Regions from separate parts of the Labrys sp. (in: a-proteobacteria) genome, predicted to be linked through region 2. Evidence: riboswitches for the same ligand, from Rfam matches in the RefSeq annotation. Region 2 holds a riboswitch; each other region holds the start of a gene.
What was found. A riboswitch is a leader RNA that binds a small molecule or an ion and turns the genes downstream of it on or off. The one in region 2 is predicted to bind cobalamin.
Positions count from the first base shown of each region.

Region 1: linked by a shared signal. The riboswitch ahead of metE (5-methyltetrahydropteroyltriglutamate--homocysteine S-methyltransferase) and the one ahead of bluB (5,6-dimethylbenzimidazole synthase) in region 2 are both predicted to bind cobalamin.
Region 3: linked by a shared signal. The riboswitch ahead of QM672_RS00165 (DUF1636 family protein) and the one ahead of bluB (5,6-dimethylbenzimidazole synthase) in region 2 are both predicted to bind cobalamin.

Region 1 is NZ_JASGFM010000061.1:2,957-7,206, forward strand. It holds gene metE (5-methyltetrahydropteroyltriglutamate--homocysteine S-methyltransferase) at 1-1,320, opposite strand, end outside; cobalamin riboswitch at 1,585-1,783, opposite strand; gene QM672_RS30695 (fumarate hydratase) at 2,093-3,733, shown strand; gene QM672_RS30700 (porin) at 4,099-4,250, shown strand, end outside.
Region 2 is NZ_JASGFM010000001.1:282,631-286,880, reverse strand. It holds gene QM672_RS01395 (hypothetical protein) at 43-1,302, shown strand; gene QM672_RS01390 (TerB family tellurite resistance protein) at 1,295-1,930, opposite strand; gene bluB (5,6-dimethylbenzimidazole synthase) at 1,999-2,736, opposite strand; cobalamin riboswitch at 2,779-2,960, opposite strand; gene QM672_RS01380 (cupin domain-containing protein) at 3,098-3,718, shown strand; gene QM672_RS01375 (substrate-binding domain-containing protein) at 3,856-4,250, shown strand, end outside.
Region 3 is NZ_JASGFM010000001.1:30,988-35,237, forward strand. It holds gene QM672_RS00150 (molybdopterin cofactor-binding domain-containing protein) at 1-1,284, opposite strand, end outside; gene QM672_RS00155 ((2Fe-2S)-binding protein) at 1,289-1,744, opposite strand; gene QM672_RS00160 (hypothetical protein) at 2,139-2,504, opposite strand; cobalamin riboswitch at 2,600-2,818, shown strand; gene QM672_RS00165 (DUF1636 family protein) at 2,926-3,309, shown strand; gene cobW (cobalamin biosynthesis protein CobW) at 3,306-4,250, shown strand, end outside.

The DNA.
Region 1 (4,250 bases), on a different contig from region 2:
ACGCAGCGGATAGGGATGTTGCCGCTCGCCCATGGCCGGTGTGAGCTCGGCCATTCGGGCGGCGACGCCAGTATCGTGTATACGGGCGGATACGCGGCGGGCCGCAGCTGTTGCGTCCGATTGGGCGAGCTCATCAGCGACGGCCCGCCGCCCGTCGACCAGGGCTGTCGACAAGGTTTTCAGCTCGCCGATCTTCTGGACGGCGAAGGCCAGCCAGCTGCGGAGTTCGGGATCGAACGCGCTCTCGGCCTCGATATCGTAGGGAACGTGGAGCAGGGAACAGCTCGGGGCGAGGACGACGCGGTGGGTGCCGAGGGCCGCGACCTCCGGCTCGATGCGATCCAGCAGGGCGGTCAGGTCGCTCCGCCAGACATTGCGCCCGTCGATCACGCCCAGCGACAGCACCTTGTCCGCCGGTGCCCGTTCGACCGCCTGTCGCAACTGCGCGGGCGCCCTGACGAGATCGAGATGCAGGCCTGCGCTGGGCAGGCCGAGTGCCAGTTCGAGATTGTCGCCGAGGCCGCCGAAATAGGTCGCGATCATGATCTTCAGATCGGAGACGGCGCCGGTGAGAACGTCATAGGCGTGGCGCAGCGCCTTTCGCGTCCTTTCGTCGAGATCGAGTACCAGGCAGGGCTCGTCGAACTGCACCCAGTCCGCGCCCTCAGCGGCAAGCCTGCGCAGGATCTCGGCATAGACGGGCAGGAGCCCTGGCAAAAGGGCGAGAGGATCGAGATCCGTATCCTTGCTCTTGCCGAGCAGCAGATAGGTCACCGGCCCGATCAGCACGGGATGGGTATGGAAGCCGAGCGCTGCGGCCTCCCTGAATTCGTCGATGGGCTTGGCCGAGGCCAGTTCGAAGGCCTGGCCGCGACGGAATTCGGGGACCATGTAGTGATAGTTGGTGTCGAACCATTTGGTCATCTCGAGGGCGGGGACACCGCCGCCATGGCCGCCGTGGCTGCAGCCCGCATGGTCGCGATCGTCATGGCCGCGATCGTTACGGCCCTGGCTGCCGCGCGCCATGGCGAAATAGGTCGAAAGCGGAACGGGGCCGCCTTCCCAGCCATAGTGGCGGGGAATGACGCCGGCCGTCGCACTCATGTCGAGAACCTGGTCGTAGAGCGAAAAGTCGTTGGAGGGGATATGGGTGACGCCGAGGAGGCTCTGCCGGGCCCAGTTGCTGGCGCGCAGCTGGGCTGCCGTCGAGAGCAGGGCGGTTTCGTCCTGCTTTCCGGCCCAGAAGGCCTCCAGGGCCGTCTTGAGTTCGCGGCGTGGGCCGATGCGTGGCGTGCCGAGCGTCGAAATGGGAATGGACATGCGTGTCTCCGGCCGGTGACCTCTGGCGGTCCCGGTTCGCGATGAGTGAATGGGTCGAGGCGGAGGAGCGGCGTGCGGTCAGGGCACGCCGCAACACATTCGTCGTCGGACAGCCGGATCGACGGCATCGTAACGCATGATGGCAGTTTGAAGCTTGAACATCGGCAGACCCCATGAGAACTGGGGGCAAAGGCCGTACGGGAGCGCCTGACGCGGCCAGGGACACCGGCTCTGTCATGCAACCACCGGGACACCCCGCCCGAGGACGTTTACGTTCGTCGGGGCAGGTCTCCTGGCTCACGGCTCACCGAACCTGCCAGCCTTCCCACCCGCGTGAAGCAGGCAGTGGCATGATGAGGCAAGCTCTCGCCGTCTACAGTTGCGGGGGCAGCGCCGGCATCGCACCGGCTTCCCTCTTAGCTTCCATTGCGAGAATGGAAGAACCTCGACCACGACAGCAAACGACAAGGTGTCTCGGAAGTCAAGGGAGATATAAAGACATGTTTATGTGGGGATGTCATCCGTTCATGGAGTGTCCCTGGATCGCGACCTGGCGGCGGCCCTCGCCGGCTTCAATCGCAACCACAAGCCGGGTGTCCATGGTAGTGCCCGCCTGAGTGCTTCGTTGGGCCAAGCACGAATGGCCAGGGTGCCATCAGCATGGAACGATTCCAATTGATCGTAGGCAGCGGCGCGAAAAGCGACTACATCAGGGCCAAACCGGCGGCGCCCCGGCACCGCCTTGGCCCGTTCTGATCCGGAGATCCTCTCCATGCCTGCCGATTCCGCTTCCAATTCACGCTATCCCCATGTGCCGCTGTTTCCCCTGGGAGCGGACGAGACACCCTATCGCAAGCTGACCAGCGAGGGCGTGCGGGTCGAGAAGCTCGGCGGCAGCGAGATCCTGCAGGTCGATGGCGAGGCGCTCAGGCTCTTGGCCGAGCAGGCCTTCATGGACATCAATCACCTGCTGCGCCCCGGTCATCTCCAGCAATTGCGCAACATCCTCGAAGACCCCGAGGCGACCGACAATGACCGCTTCGTCGCCTATGACCTCCTCAAGAATGCCAATATCGCCGCCGGCGGCGTGCTGCCCATGTGCCAGGATACCGGCACGGCGATCGTGATGGCCAAGAAGGGCCGCAAGGTCTGGACTGACGGTGAGGACGAGGGCGCCATCGCCCAAGGCATCCGCGACGCCTATGAGAAGAAGAACCTGCGCTATTCGCAGCTGGCGCCGCTGTCGATGTTCGAGGAGAAGAACACCAAGACCAATCTGCCGGCGCAGATCGACATTTCCGCGGAAGGGGAGGAGGCCTACAAGTTCCTCTTCGTCGCCAAGGGCGGCGGCTCGGCCAACAAGACCTTCCTCTACCAGGCCACGCCCTCGATCCTGTCCAAGGACCGCCTGATCGCCTTCCTGAAGGAAAAGATCCTCACGCTCGGCACCGCGGCCTGCCCGCCCTATCATCTGGCCGTGGTGATCGGCGGCACCTCCGCCGAACTCACGCTGAAGGCGGTGAAGCTGGCCTCGGCGCGCTATCTCGACAGCCTGCCCACCGAGGGCTCCGAACTCGGCCATGCCTTCCGCGACCTCGAGCTCGAGAAGGAAGTGCATAAGCTCACCCAGTCGCTCGGCGTCGGCGCCCAGTTCGGCGGCAAGTATTTCTGCCACGACGTCCGCGTCATCCGCCTGCCTCGCCACGGCGCCAGCTTGCCGATCGGCCTTGGGGTTTCCTGCTCGGCCGACCGCCAGGCCATGGGTAAGATCACCCGGGACGGCGTCTTCCTGGAGGAACTCGAGCACAATCCGGCGCGCTTCCTGCCCGAGATCGACGAGAGCAAGCTCGGCGGAGCGGTGGTGAAGATCGATCTCAACCAGCCGATGTCCAATATCCTGGAGACCCTGTCGCGCCATCCGGTGAAGACGCGTGTGTCGCTGACGGGGCCCATCATCGTGGCCCGTGACCTCGCCCATTCCAAGCTGCGCGAACGGCTGGAAGCGGGGGGAGGGCTGCCCGACTACCTCAAGAACCACCCGGTCTATTACGCCGGCCCGGCCAAGACGCCGGCCGGCTATGCCTCCGGCTCCTTCGGCCCCACCACGGCGGGCCGGATGGATAGCTATGTCGACCAGTTCCAGGCGGCTGGCGGCTCGATGGTGATGCTGGCCAAGGGCAACCGCTCCGCCCAGGTCCGCGAGGCCTGCGCCAAGCATGGCGGCTTCTATCTCGGCTCGATCGGCGGCCCGGCCGCGCGCCTCGCCCAGGACTGCATCAAGAAGGTCGAGGTGCTCGAATATCCCGAACTCGGCATGGAGGCGGTCTGGCGCATCGAGGTCGAGGACTTCCCGGCCTTCATCGTCATCGACGACAAGGGCAACGACTTCTTCAAGGAACTCAACCTCGGTTGAGTTCGCTCATCCCCACTTTTTCGGCGAGGCCTCTTCCTGAAAAGGGAGGGGCCTTTTTCATGCACGTCTTGCGTGCTGTTGCGAATTCGCAACTGTCATGGACAAAGCCCTTTTGTGTCAGAACGGTGACTCACCTTAACATTGTGTAATGTCTCGCCTGGGAGGAAAGCTTCGATATCGCGGTGCACAACGACCGCGCCTCTTCGGTATGCCCAATATTGCTTTGCCGGCTTGCCGAAGAGAGAGGCCCTTTTGAAAGGGTCGACTTATGAGATCGGGGTATTTCCATGTCTATTCGTGCAATTTTACTCGGTGCCGGCGCCGGATTTCTTAGCATTGTTGCGGCTTCTGCCGCGGACTTGCCGATGAGCAAGGGCGAGGCTGTCGAATATGTGAAGGTATGTACGGCGTTTGGTCCGGGCTTCTTCTATATTCCGGGTACCGATACCTGCCTGAAGATCAGCGGCCAGATCCGCGCCGACTATTGGTTCGCGCAAGCGCCCAGCAATGCCACGGG
Region 2 (4,250 bases):
CATCCGATTCCCGGTGAATGCCGCGCCTGCACGGGAATGACGATGCGCTATCTGCTGACATGGGCCATGGCCGCCGCGATGACGGTGGCGGTCTCTTTCGTGCCGGCCAAGGCCGACAATACGGCCTCGGCCCTGTTCCAGAGCTATCTCGGCAAGGGCCGCATCAGCGAGGCGGACGAACAGATGCTGGCCCTCGCCACCAAGGCCAGCGGCAATGCCGACGCTAGGCTCGGCCTCGGCATGGTACGCACCGCCCGCGCGCTCGAACATCTGTCGCAGGCCCTCTACAAATATGGCTTCGCCACCGAAATACCGGCCATGCGCCTGCTCGGCCTGTCCGGGACCGTTTTCAGCACCAATCCCGAGCCGCAGCCGATCACCTATCAGGATTTTCGCGGCATCCTCGCCACGTTCCTGGCCGATCTCGAAAGGGCGGACCAGACCCTGGCTGAAGTCGGCGATGTCGAGGCCAAGCTGACGGTCGATCTCTCCGTCACCCATTTCGACTGGAACGGCGACGGCACCATCGACGAACGCGACCATATCGGCGCAGCGATCTCGGGCCTCGACGATGCCGGCAAGCCCAAACCCTTCATCGTCGCCTTCGACACGGCCGACGCCAAATGGCTGCGCGGCTATTGCAACTTCCTGATGGCCCTGACCAAGACCCTCTTGTCACACGACATGTCGCGCAGCTGGGACGCCGGCTTCGGCAGCCTGTTTCCGCGCGCCGTCAGCGGCCTTGCCAAGGCCAATGGCGTCGATGGTGACGACGGACTGGGCATGACCCTGTTCGGCACCAGCAAGCGCGATACCGATGCCATCGCCGACCTGATCAGCCTGGTGCACACCATAGACTGGCCGGTGGCCGACAAGGCGATGTGGCTGGAAGTGCGCGGCCATTTCAAGACGGTGATCCGGCTCAATCGTGAGACCTGGGGACTGATCGCCAAGGAAACCGACGACGACCACGAATGGCTTCCCGGCCCACGGCAGAAGAGCGGCGTGCTCCCCTCCCTCGAAGTGACGCAGGAGCGCATCGACTCGTGGCTCGCGCTGCTCGGGCAGGTCGACGAGGTGCTGGACGGCAAGCTTTTGATGCCGCATTGGCGCTTTGCCAAGGGCATCAATCTCGCCAGGGTGTTCGAGCAGCCCGGCAACTTCGACCTGGTGCTGTGGATCACCGGCCCGGGGGCCCTGCCCTACCTCGACAATGGCAAGGTGATGGACGCCGAGGCCTGGGGACAGGCCACGCGCATCTTCGGCGGCGACGTCGCGAGCTACGCCTTCTATTTCAATTGAGCGAGCGCCCGGCTGCGGCATCCGGCGCGAGCAGGTGCCGCTTCAGGCGAACGATCGCCTCGCGCTGCAAATCGCTGGCCTCACCATAGGCATTGGCGACCTCGGTCAGCATGTCGATGAGCTGCTGGCGCTCGGGCAAAGACAGGCGGGCGCGGAAAAGCGGCACCAATTCCTCGGCAACCGGCGTGAACACCCGGCCGCGATCCGTCAATTGCAAGGCCTGCTCATAGATACGCTCGCGGTCGCCGATCCCGAGCGGGTCGCTCATCAGGGCGAGGATGGTGTCCCGTTCGGCCCGGGTCAGCAACCCATTGGTGCGGACGAGCTGGATCATCAGGACGACGGCAGCGAGCCTGGGATCATCGATGGCCTTGAGCGAGACACGCTCCAGCGCCTGAGGCCGGACCGTGTCGGCACCCCGGTCGAGCGGGAGGGGAACCACCTTCGGGACGGCCTCGAGCCGGCGTGCTGCCGCCGGCTTGCGGGCCTTGCCGCGCAACAGCCAGAACAGGCCGACGACGGCGGCCACGAACGCTCCGATCAGGATCGCCCTCGGCCCCTCCAGCAGGACCAGGCTGGTGATCAGCAGAGCAATGATCCAGATCGCATTCTTACGCAGGAAATCCATCGCCCGTATCATCCGATCGGGACGGCGCATATCTGCGCCGGCCACCCCAAAGCATTTTGTGCTTTGCTCTATGAAGCTGCATCTCCCATAGCGGCCCGCATGGCGGCGAGCAAGGGATGGCCGGGCTGCCGGCCGTCCCAGCCGTCGAAGCTCAGCACAGCCTCCGGCGGCAGGCGCTGGCGCCAGCCCTTCACCTCCAGTTCGGGCCGGGCATAGGCTTCGTGCACATAGCCCAGGCACAGATAGGCGACCGGCACCACCCGCGCGGGAATGCCCAGCGCCTCACGCAGGCGCGCCGGATCGACGATACTGACCCAGCCGACCCCGACCCCCTCGGCCCGTGCAGCCAGCCAGATATTCTGCACCGCGCAGACGGTGGAATAGCGGTCCATCGCCATGTCATGGGTGCGGCCAAGCACCACCGGGCCGGCGCGGTCGGGATCGCAGGTGATGCACAGATTGACCGGGGCATCGATGATGCCTTCCAGCTTCAGCGCGCGATATTGCGCCTGCTTTTCAGGCGGGAACATTGCCACGGCCTCGGCATTGGCTTCCTCGAACAGAGCCTGCACCTTGCGCCGGGTTTCGGGGCAGCGCAGCACGAGAAAACTCCAGGGCTGCATGAAGCCGACCGAGGGCGCGTGATGCCCGGCCGTGAGGATGCGGGCGAGGACATCATCCGGCACAGGCTGCGGGCTGAACTGGCTGCGAACGTCCCGCCGGGTGAAGATAGCGCGATAGACGGCTTCACGTTCGGCCGGCGAAAACGGCCCCGAGGGCGCGAGCGCCTCGTTGGATGGGTCCATCGTCATTCCCCTTGCGATGGCAATCGCCGCGCCGTCCGCGCACGCCGATCTATCGCCTCCGGCCGGTCTTCTGACTCGGGATCCACCCATCCGGACGCCTTCCCCGCAGAACGAGTGGCCTGAAACCTGCCCGGATAGTCCCCCTTACAGCGTTGGGCACGTCGCGGCTTCAAACCGCGTTCCCGATTCTCCCGCAAGCGGGCACCGAAGGTCTTGCGGGTGTAGCATGGCAGGTGCCGGCTGCCCAGCCGTTTGGGGCGCCGATGCCGAGCTGCCAGCGGCGAAGTGGACAGGGTGCAGGCTTGTGGCCTAGAATCGTCGGCTAGGCTTTCGGGCAATGACGCATCCTGGCAATCGCGAAATGAACAAAATCGATCTCAAACGGCGCGCCGGCGATCAGCCCGATCCCCTGGAACAGGCCAATCCCGTGCGGCTCGGCACCCGCCTTCGCCTGGCCCGGCAGACAAGGGGGCTGACGCTAAAGGCCCTGGCCACGGCCGCGGACTGCTCGGAAAGCCTGTTGTCCAAGATCGAGAACGGCAAGGCTTCCCCTTCCCTGCCCATGCTGCATCGCCTCGTCGAGGTGCTCGGCACCAATATCGGCTGGATGTTCGAGGAATCGGATAGCGAAGAGGGCATCGTCTTTCGCGCCGGCACGCGCCCGCTGATCTCGCTGGACCCGCTCCGGCGCGGCGAAGGCATTTCGCTGGAACGGGTGATCCCCTATTCGCCCGGCCACCTTCTCCAGTGCAACATCCACCATATCGAGGCCGGCGGCGAGAGCGCCGGGCCGATCCAGCACCAGGGCGAGGAAGTCGGCTATGTGCTGGCCGGAACCGTGGAGCTGATGGTCGGCGAGCGCACCTTCAAGCTCTCCGCCGGCGATACCTTCGTGTTCAAGTCGGAACTGCCGCACTGGTATCGCAACACCGGAACCGAGCGCGCCAGCATCTTCTGGGTCAACACGCCCGCCACCTTCTGAGGCTTTACGCCGTCGGCGTTTCAAGAATCCCCGAAACCGCCATTCAAGTAACTTGACATGAATTCAAGTCTCTTGAATGATGCGGATGTCAGAACTGAGAATGAGCCCGGCACGGGCCATCCATGAAGGGAATTGAAATGCGGCTTTCAAAATATCTCGCCGGCTGCGCGGCGGCGGCAGCCCTGGCGCTGTCCCTCGGATCGGTGTCCGCTTCGGCCGACACTTTCGCCCTGGTCACCATCAACCAGCAGGCCCTGTTCTTCAACCAGATCAACGAAGGCGCTGAAGCCGCCGCCAAGGCGGCCGGCGCCAAGCTCGTCATCTTCAACGCCAACAATGTTCCAAGCGCCCAGAACGACGCGATCGAGAACTACATCACCCAGAAGGTCGACGGCATCATCCTGATCGCCATCGACGTCAATGGCGTGAAGCCCGCCATCACCGCCGCCAAGAAGGCCGGCATCCCCGTCATCGCCATCGATGCCCAGATTCCCGACGGCGACAATGTCTCCTTCGTCGGCGTCGACAATCT
Region 3 (4,250 bases), 250 kb from region 2:
CTTGACCGGCTTGCCCACCGCCTTCGACACCGTCACGGCCTGGACGAGCTCGTCATTGACGGCGCGTCGGCCGAAGCCGCCACCGAGGAAGCAGTTGTGGATCTCCACCTCGGAGGGGGCAACGCCCGCCGCCTTGGCGGCAAGCTGGAGCGCCATGTCGGGGTTCTGCGTGCCCATCCAGACTTCGACCTTGCCGTCATGGACATGGGCGGTGCAGTTGAGCGGTTCCATCGGCGCATGGGCCAGATGCGGCGCCTGGTAGAGGGCGTCGACACGCTTGCCGCGGGCGAGGGCGGCCTCGACATCGCCCTCCTTGCGCGCCGTGACGGCGGGGCCGTCGAGGGCGGCGACATAGTCGGCATCGAAACGCTTGCTGTCCGTTTCGGCGGCGGGGCCCTCCTCCCATGTCACCGGCAGGGCAAGCGCCGCTTCCTTGGCGCGCCAGAACCGGTCGGCCACCACGGCGAGGCCGCCCTCGATCGGCACCACGGCCAGGATGCCGCGGCGGCCCTTGATGGCGGTTTCGTCATGGGATTTCACGCGGCCGCCGAAGACGGGACAGGTCACCACGGCGGCATAGACCATGTCAGGCAGGCGGATATCGATGCCGAATTTCGCCGCGCCCGTCAGCTTGGGCGGCGTATCCAGGCGCGCCAGCGGCTTGCCGATCAGCGTGAACTGCTCGGGCGTCTTGATCGCGGGCTCCTTGGCCAGCGTGACCTTGGCGGCCTCGCCGGCCAGCTCGCCGAAGCGCAGGCTGCGATTGCTGGCCTGGTGCAGCACCTTGCCGGCATCGACGCTGCAGCTTTCGGCCGGAACCTGCCAGCGCGCAGCGGCGGCTTGCACCAGCCTTTCGCGGGCATTGGCGCCGGCGGCCTGCAGGAATTCGCGCGAGCGGCGCACGGCCCCGGAACCGCCGGTGCCCATACGCTTGTAGACGGTGTTCTCGCGCAGATTCCGGCTGGCCGAGGCGTATTCGGGCTTCACCTTGGCCCAGTCGCAGCCGAGCTCCTCGGCAACGATCATCGGCAGGGCCGTGAAGATGCCCTCGCCCATTTCCGATTGCGCCACGCGGATGATCACGGCGTCGTCGGGCTCGATCAGGATCCAGGCATTGATCTCGCCATCGGTGGCCGTGCCGGCCCAAGGCTGGTCGGCAATATCAAGAGCGTGGGCGGCATCGGGGATGAAGCCGCCGATCATCAGGCCGCCGGCGGCCGAGAGGCCGATGGCCAGGAAGCTGCGCCGGCTCAGTGCGGTGGAGGTGCGGTCGATCGCGTTCATGGCCTCACCCCTTCATCAGTTCAGCGGCGCGATGGATGGCGGCGCGGATGCGCGGATAGGTGCCGCAGCGGCAGATATTGGTGATGCCGTTGTCGATATCCGTATCGGTGGGCGCCGGCGTATCCTTCAGGAAGGCGACGGCGGCCATGATCTGGCCCGACTGGCAATAGCCGCATTGCGGTACGTCCTCGGCAAGCCAGGCCTGCTGGACCGGATGCTTGCCGTCCGCCGACAGGCCTTCGATCGTGGTGATGGTGGCGCCGTCGACGTCGCCGACCTGGGTCTGGCAGGAACGGATGGCGGCGCCGTTCACATGGACGGTGCAGGCGCCGCATTGGGCGATGCCGCAGCCGAACTTGGTACCGGTGAGGCCGAGTTCATCGCGCAGGACCCAGAGCAGAGGGGTTTCGGGCTCGATGTCGAGCCGGTGGGTGGTCGAATTGACGGTGATGGCAACCATAGGCAGGCCTTCCAGCGGCTGATGCCGGGCAGAAGGTCCGGGCCCATCGGCGTCGGCCTTCTGGTGGGCGATTGCGGGAAGGCGAAATTGTGGCGGCAATCATGGCGCTGGGGTGACGGGTAACGCAGACGTGAGAGTTTGTGCAGTCTGGAAGCGATCGAGAAACACTGCTGCCGAGGGTGACCAAAATGGGCGGATCATGAAGATGCGGACGAGGACTACAGTCGTCGTCACTACAATTGCGCTGACGTTTCCTCCGTCATTGCGAGCGCAGCGAAGCAATCCAGTTTTGGTAAAGCGCGTCGCTCATGGCTTCTGGATTGCTTCGCTGCGCTCGCAATGACGCAAGCCGGATGTCTCCACCAAATCACGACTATGATGTCAGCCGCCCTGGCTATTGCTTGAACCAGATCCGGCTGTAGCCGAGCGCATCCCCGGCGATGGCGACGAGAACGCCGATGGAGACGAGGATGAGGCCGGTCAGGAAGATGCGCACGATGCGGCGATAGACCAGCCCCTGCAGCGAAGTGGGCGAGAGCATGCCGGCCAGCGCCCAGACCTGGAAGATGATGCCGCCCCCGATGAGGAAGACGGCTGCCAGGTCCTCCGGGATCCAGGTTCCCGGCTGCGAGGCCCAGTTGTTGAGGAAGCCGAGCGAGAAGGCGAGCACGACGCCGATGGCCGTCACCGAACCGCCGCGGAAGATGACGTCGATCTTCTCCGGCTCGGTCGGCGGTGCCGGCGGCTTGTCTTCGGGCATGTCAGCCTCGCTGATGTGGCAATGTCGCCGGCCTTTATGCCGGATTTTGCGCGTGGTTTGGAAGCGGGAACATTGACAAGCACGCCCGCGCACCCCTTATGTCAGCCGCGATCGGTCTCTCGTTAAGAGAGAAGAGGGAATGCGGTGCGGATGAAGAGGGGCCCGGTTGAGGGCTGTCTTGGATGCCAAAGCCGCGGCTGCCCCCGCAACTGTAAGCGGCAAGCGTCCCGCCTTGAGGCCACTGGGCAACCGGGAAGGCGGCGGGGGGCGATGAGCCGCGAGCCAGGAGACCTGCCGGTCGCACTGCTGTCACCGGTCCGGGCGGGGCGCCTCGGAGGCCGGTTCCGTCTTCCCGGACGATCGCCGGCCATGCCGTCGGTCCCGCGCCCTCCATCCGCTCCGGCGGCGATGAACAGGGCCGATGCCAGAAACAACTCTCCCAGTCCGGCTGCTCGTCTGCGTGACCTGCAGGCGCGAGGGCGATGACCCCGAGGCGCCGCGCCAGGGCGCCCGGCTGCGCGATGCGCTCGCGGGCATGCTGCCCGAAAGCGTCGAACTGCAGCCGGTCGAGTGCCTGGGCAATTGCAAGCGTTCCTGCACGGTGGCTTTGTCGGCGCCCGGTACCTGGACCTATGTTTTCGGCGATCTCACTGCCGAGAGCGGCCCCGACATCCTCACCGGGATCGATCTCCTTGCCCATTCCAGCGACGGCCTGATGCCCTGGCGCGGCCGTCCCGACGTCTTCAAGCGCAGCATGATCGCGCGCATCCCACCCATGCCAACCCTCAAGGACGCCGCCGAATGAACGCACACAGCAAGGTTCCCTGCACCATCGTCACCGGCTTTCTCGGAGCCGGCAAGACCACGCTGATCCGCAACCTTCTGGCCACCGCCAACGGCCGCAGGCTGGCGTTAATCGTCAACGAATTCGGCGATGTCGGCGTCGATGGTGACATCCTGAAATCCTGCGGCATCGAGAGCTGCCCGGAAGACGCCATCGTCGAGCTCGCCAATGGCTGCATCTGCTGCACCGTGGCCGACGATTTCGTGCCGGCGCTGGAGACGCTGCTGGCACGCCCGAACGCGCCCGAGCACATCGTGATCGAGACATCAGGTCTCGCTCTGCCCAAGCCGCTGGTCAAGGCCTTCAACTGGCCGGCGATCCGTTCGCGCGTCACCGTCGACGGCGTCATCGCCGTGGTCGACGGCGCCGCGGTCGCGGCCGGCCGTTTTGCCGACGATCCGGAAGAGTTGAAGCGCCAGGCCGAGGGCGACGCTTCCCTCGATCACGACAATCCGCTCGAGGAGGTCTATGAAGACCAGCTCCTCTGTGCCGATCTCGTCGTGCTCAACAAAGCCGATCTCCTCTCCGCCGGCGAGGCCGACAGCGTGGAGAAGGACATCGAGAAGACCGTGCCGCGCGCCGTCAAGGTGGTGCGCACCTCCGAGGGCCGCATCGACGCGGCCGTGCTGCTCGGGCTCGGTGCCGCGGCCGAGAACGACCTGGAGGCCCGACCCTCCCATCACGACCACGAGGCGGAGCATGACCACGACGACTTCGATACCTTCATCGTCGACCTGCCGGCCATCCTCGATGCCGATGCCCTGGTGGCCAAGCTGAAGGCGGCGGCCGAGGAGCATGATATCCTGCGCATCAAGGGCTTCGTCGCTGTCGACGGCAAGCCGATGCGCCTGCTGGTCCAGGGCGTCGGCGCCCGCTTCTCGCAGCATTTCGACCGCGCCTGG